2 regions of the Paenibacillus hamazuiensis genome follow, and region 1 is predicted to be linked to the other one. Evidence: predicted binding sites of a transcription regulator. Region 1 holds the regulator's gene; the other holds the start of a gene.

Region 1 (3,113 bases):
TTACCTTCGATGATAAACGCGTTTTTCATCAGCGTGATCTGCTTAATATCGGCAGCTTCCAGCGTGCGCACTCCGGAAAACCGGCGGGTGGACAGCTCCTTTTTTCCGATTTTCAAATAAGGCCGGCGAACGAGATATGTAAATATACCGAGCAAAATATAACAGCCGCCCGTTATCCAATACATATTGTCCTGCTGGGCAAGGCCCCGGAACGAAATAAAGCAGAAAATACCGACCGCGATCAATATGACGGGAAAAAACCAGCTTCTCCCGCGAATCGTCACCCCTTCGTCGGATGAAGCGCCGGAGAGCGGTTTTTTCCCAACTTTCACCCGCTGCTTATTCAGATGCTTCGTATTTTTTTGAACCATGCGTTCCCATTTTCGCGACATTCCGATCCCCCTAATAACTTAATCTTCTACTCTTCTTTATCGACAAATTTGATATTGTCCAATTGGACACGCAGCGAAGTTTTAAATGCTTCTATATACCTTTTTCTCAATTCGTTGCGTTCGTCGATTTCCGCGTCCGTAAGCCCCTCGGCTTTCGCTTTCCTGGCCAACTGATTAATTCGCTCAATATAGTCCGGATTGTTTTCGCTCATGAGTGTCCTCCCGATGTTCGCCTTCATAGTCCATTTTTCCAAAATACAAAATATACTTTGACATTGTCTGTACATATTGTCAAGCCAGCTTCACAGACAAAGTAAAAAGGCCCTCGATAGGGCCTGATCATTAATTATGTACAAGTAAATGAAGCTGTTCCTCAGCTTTGGCGATTCTGCTTAATTGGTAATCCAATCTGTCATGGGTCAACCTGACTTTTTCAAGAATAACATTGTCGGCATTGATATTTTCCGCATGATATTCTTGAAGAGTCTTCTCCAGCCTGTCCACCCGCTGATTCAGCTCCCGAACTTCCGCCCTTACTTCCTGCATATTGTTTTCCAGCTTGGTCATCCGGTCTTCCAAACCGGACATGCGGTTCTCCAAGCCGATCATCCGATCTTCGAGGCCGATGAAGCGATTTTCAAGGCCGATCATTCGATTTTCTAGGCCGGTGAAGCGGTCCAACAATTCCCTTAGCAATTGTTCCAACGTTCTACCCCACCCTCTCTATGAAAATGGTAAACTTAGTATAACACGGTGGCAGAACGTACGAAAGGTCAAGGTAAAAATAACAGCTGGCCTTCCTTCAAAACGCTGCTCTTCAACTTGTTCGCTTCCTTGATTTTATCGATGTATGTACGTATGTCCTGATCTCGCGTTTTGTTGGCGGAAGCGATTGACCACAGCGTGTCTCCTGGCATAACGACAACTGATCTGGTCTCCGCGGTTCCGGAAGTTTTGACCGAGGCCGATTCTCCGCTCGCATACACCGTTACTAAAGCAGAAAAAGTAAATATGATTGAAACGACAAACAATACGAACAAAAAGCGAACAAGCTTTTTATGTTTAATCACCGATGTGTCTGCTTTGTTATTTACTAACGCTGAATTTGTATACATTGAAATGACCTCCAAACATTTGTTCTGGTCTCATAATAACACGAACATTCGTTTGGGTCAATATGTTTTCTCGAACTTATGTTTGTACGAACTCCGGTTCTGTGCTATACTTTGGATAACGAATACAAATATGGAGTGATGACCGTGGGGAAAATTTCCAACCGCCAGCAAGCGATACTGGAATTTATTAAAAATGAGGTCAAAGACAAAGGTTACCCGCCGTCCGTCAGAGAGATCGGCGAAGCGGTGGGACTAGCCTCCAGTTCCACAGTTCATGGACATTTGGAAAGACTGGAGAAGAAAGGTTTAATTCGCCGGGACGCCACCAAGCCTAGAGCCATCGAAATTTTGGACGGCAGCGGCGAAGGATCGGGCGCTTTCGCTCTTTCCGTCGTGCGGGTGCCGCTCATCGGGCGGGTAACCGCCGGCGTACCTATTACGGCCACTGAAAACATCGAAGATTATTTCCCGCTTCCGAGCCATTATGTGAACGACGACAACGTGTTCATGCTCAGCGTCATCGGCGACAGCATGATCGATGCCGGCATCCACGACGGCGACTACGTCATCGTCCGCCAGCAGCCGACCGCCAACAACGGCGACATCGTCGTCGCCATGACGGAAGATGATGAAGCAACGGTGAAGCGCTTCTACAAGGAACGCGATCATTTCCGCCTGCAGCCCGAGAATCCCACTCTTCAACCGATTATTTTGAAAAACGTAACCATCCTGGGCAAAGTGATCGGACTGTTCAGAGACATTCATTAATCGACGATCGCCATCCCTCATGCAAATGCAATAAAGCCCCTCTCGCCGGCCGAAGCCGAGGCAAGAGGGGCTTTTTTTCTTAGTATTAGTACAACGACATGTACTGGTCTCTTTCCCAAGCGTGCACCTGGGTCCGATAGATGTCCCATTCGATTTCTTTCAATTCCACGAAATGCGCCAGAGCATGATCGCCGAGCGCGTCGCAGATCACATCGTCGCGCAAAAGCTCGTCAATTGCCGTTTTCAGATTCACCGGCAGACTCGGGATCCCTTGCTCTTCGCGCTCTTCGTCGCTCATGACGTAAATGTTGCGGTCGGTTGGCGGCGGCAGCTGCGTTTTGTGCTTGATGCCGTCAAGACCGGCCTTCAGCATGACAGCCAGAGCCAAATAAGGATTTGCCGCCGGATCCGGATTGCGCACTTCGATCCGGGTGCTGAGGCCGCGGGAAGCCGGGATACGGATCATCGGGCTGCGGTTGCTGGCTGACCATGCTACGTAACAAGGAGCTTCATAACCCGGTACCAGACGCTTGTACGAGTTGACGGTCGGGTTTGTGATCGCAGCGAACGCACGGGCATGCTTCAAAATGCCTGCCATATAATATCTGGCGGTTGTACTGAGGCCGAGCTTGTCGCTTTCATCGTAAAACGCATTTTCGTTGCCGCGGAACAGCGACTGATGGCAGTGCATACCCGACCCGTTCACGCCGAACAGAGGTTTCGGCATAAATGTGGCGTGCAAGCCGTGCTTGCGGGCGATCGTTTTAACGACGAGCTTGAACGTTTGGATCTGGTCGGCCGCTTTGAGCGCATCGGCATATTTAAAGTCGATTTCGTG
Region 2 (3,113 bases), 1.2 Mb from region 1:
AGTTTATATGTATACGTTTCGGCAAATTTTGCCCTTGCCGGGAACGGACGGGTAATTCCCACCTCAGGCATAACAAAAGTATTCACCGTCTTGCCGCTGCTGTCCTTTATAATGAAATAAAAAATTTTTGCCGCATGCGCCATTGTGAAATCATTGTCGGACAAGTTTTCCAGCGAGGCTTCAACGACGAACTCTTCATTTGCTTTTACCTGTCCGGGGACGTATATTTTTGCCGAAAAAGATTGCTTCTGCTCAGAGGCAGGGATTGAAAAGTCACCCGCTTTGATGTTCGGATTATCGCGATTTTCGGCAACAGGCTCCGGCGGAGTTGAAATTGTACTGCACGCCGCCGCACTCATAAAAACACCGATAATAAGTAGCCACTTTCTCATTGATCATCACCCCCCAATAACAAACGAGAGGATTTCATCATTTGTTTCAAATTTTTTCCTGACAAAAAAATAATGGCCCCCTTCCGGGAGCCGCGGGGACTTCAAATTCAAATTATGCCAAACCTGTCGCGGTTTGGGCGTTTTGCAAATCCAGCTGAATTTGCTGTTTCACCTGAGTCGGGTGATACAGTCCTTTTTGGATCATGTAAGCCGAAATTTTTTCGTGGGAAGAAATCGCTTGGTCCAGCTGCTTTTTCAAAATTTGCCGAACCTCCGGCGTCGTCGCCTCGGTAAGGGCCACCGCGCAATCCTTGATGCCCGTTTTAGCGGCAATCAGCAAATCGTTTGCGATCACCTGATCGGTCATGCTGCCCATCCCCGTCATATTTTCCAGCAGCGTATTCATAAGATCATCTCCGTTCGTCATTGGTTATGTCATACTTTGGATAAAATTGCGGAAAGCTCCTGGATTGCTTGCTTGGATTGCTGTACATCCTGTTGAAGCAATGTTTTCAATTCCGGGTCGGAAGCCAGCGCTTGCATCGTTGCGGATTTGGTCAGGCAAACATTTTTGCTGGACAAAAGCTCTCTCATCTCCAAAATCTCATGCGTCGCCAAGTTGACGGCTCCAATCGTTTGCGCCTGAGGGGATTGCGTCGTCGCGTTCATCTGTTGCACCTCCTTTTGCAAAAGACCTGCCGAACACCACCTTACTTTTTGCTTGTTTCCGCAAGCTTATGCGGCAGGTCCTGTTTTTTCCACTTGCATAAAACCGTTCGGATAAGATACATTAAATACGAACATATATTCGCTATTATGAGGTGGAAAACGATGAGCAAACCGGTAACCTTTGAACATATCCGCTCGAAAACCGCTTTGAACCAAGTAACGGCCCCTTCCATGCCTTTTTCCTGGTCGCTCAATCCGTATCGCGGCTGCCAGCATGGCTGCAGCTTTTGCTATGCCCGCTCCACCCATTCGTTTCTCGGCATGGAGACGGACGATACGTTCCAAAAGCATATTTTTATCAAGGAAAACGTGCCCGAGGCGCTGGAAGAGCAGCTGCGGAAAGCGGCAAGAAGCCGCGGCGGGTTAAAGAAGTTCGGCAAAGTCGCCGTCGGCACGGCGACCGACCCGTACCAGCCGGTGGAGGCGAAAGCCCGGCTGACCCGGCAAGCGCTGGAGTTGTTCGCCCGCTACGGAGTCCCGGTCAGCGTGACGACGCGCTCTCCGCTCATATTACGCGACATCGATTTGCTTCAAGCGATCCCGGACGCTACTGTCAATATAAGCCTCAATACGCTCAATCTTAAAATATGGCGGGACTTCGAGCCGTTCACCCCTTCCCCGCTTGAACGGCTGAAAACGATCGGCCGGCTGGGAGAGATGGGTATCCGAGCGGGAATTTTTATGGCTCCGATTTTGCCGCTTTTGATGGATACGGAGGACGAGCTGCGCCGGCTGCTCGGCGAAGCCCGCTCTTATGCGCCGCGCTTTGTCATGCCGTCGTATTTACGCCTGAATACCCGGGATGTCAAAGTCTGGTTTTTCCAGACCTTGCGTACCGGCTACCCACACCTGGTGGAGGAGTATGCTCGTTTTTACGCATCGTCTCCTTATTTGCCCGCCGATTACCGGAAAGAAGGAATCGCCCGCGTCAACACCTTATTGGAAGAGTACGGATTCATCTCGTACGAACCGTACTCGGGACGGGAAGGCGACGAAGACGAAGCGTCCGAAGAGAAACCGGTGCAGCTCAGCTTCGCTTTTTAAACATCGCCCGTTCGCATAAGCAGCCGCTTCCTGAAAAAAGATATAGGTGTACCTAATCTTAATAAAGGAGCGACTTTCATGAACGCATTGAAAAGCGTTGCTATCGCCGTGCTGCTCATGGCAGGTTTGCCGATGACGGTCATATCCGCGGAATCGGCTTCTGCAAATACGGCTTCCTCCGCTTCAACCACCCGCAATAATGTCGTCACGAACAATAGCGATTACACGCCGTACGGTTCGCTCGGTACGGCGGGTCATTTGGGCACTTTCGGCAATAACGGAACAGGGCCTGCCGGTCTCGGCAACCGCGGCACCGATGCGACGCCGGTCCGCAATTTTGCCGCCCAGCAGGGGACCGGGTATGCAGGAGGGGATAACATCCGGCCCAATTCGATCGGATATGCCGCCGACGGCTCCGTTACCGGCATCACGTACGGAGGCCAGCGCGGAACCGCGTATCGCGATAACAGCTACACCGCCACCTCTGTGGATAACCGGACCAATTACGATTGGGTCGGCTGGCTTGGGCTGCTCGGCTTGCTGGGCTTGTTCAACCGGGGAAGGGCGGGCGAAAACCGCGGATAATAACCGATCCCTTTCGAAAACAGCTTCCTGCCTTTAAGGGAGCTGTTTTCCATTTGCAGCCGCCTATAAAAGACAATGCAGCCGGGTTAAATGTCTGCCTTCAGACGAATTGGTGATTATAGGAAGCAATTGGCACATTTTATACATTGAAACCATTCGGGTACTGTGGTACTTTTTATAAAGTGTCGAATCCAATACGGAAAGTATTGGTACGGGGGACGCTTCGCAATTGGGGTGAATGCAAGATTATTCAAGCTAGGGAAACCTCTTCCCGAACCCGTCAACTAACCTCGGAGGCAATAGGAGGTAAGCTTTGAACAAACTGATAGCAGGATTGGTTTTAGTCTGCTCGATGGTTTCTTT

Evidence for each region. Region 1 encodes LexA, which represses DNA repair genes until DNA is damaged. Its sites were predicted from a motif close to CGAACATATGTTCG; they were not measured.
Region 2: the regulator LexA is predicted to act here: its motif matches at 1,190-1,203, upstream of MYS68_RS14705 (SPL family radical SAM protein).

Annotation. Positions count from the first base shown of each region.
Region 1 covers NZ_JALRMO010000001.1:2,131,629-2,134,741, reverse strand. Annotated here, with positions in the region: gene MYS68_RS09330 (hypothetical protein) at 1-392, opposite strand, end outside; gene MYS68_RS09325 (DUF896 domain-containing protein) at 419-604, opposite strand; gene MYS68_RS09320 (hypothetical protein) at 735-1,097, opposite strand; gene MYS68_RS09315 (LysM peptidoglycan-binding domain-containing protein) at 1,166-1,507, opposite strand; gene lexA (transcriptional repressor LexA) at 1,652-2,275, shown strand; gene glnA (type I glutamate--ammonia ligase) at 2,361-3,113, opposite strand, start outside.
Region 2 covers NZ_JALRMO010000001.1:3,321,102-3,324,214, forward strand. Annotated here, with positions in the region: gene MYS68_RS14690 (hypothetical protein) at 1-392, opposite strand, end outside; gene MYS68_RS14695 (spore coat protein) at 505-798, opposite strand; gene MYS68_RS14700 (hypothetical protein) at 828-1,061, opposite strand; gene MYS68_RS14705 (SPL family radical SAM protein) at 1,224-2,165, shown strand; gene MYS68_RS14710 (hypothetical protein) at 2,244-2,750, shown strand; cyclic di-AMP (ydaO/yuaA leader) riboswitch at 2,924-3,064, shown strand; gene MYS68_RS14715 (stalk domain-containing protein) at 3,064-3,113, shown strand, end outside.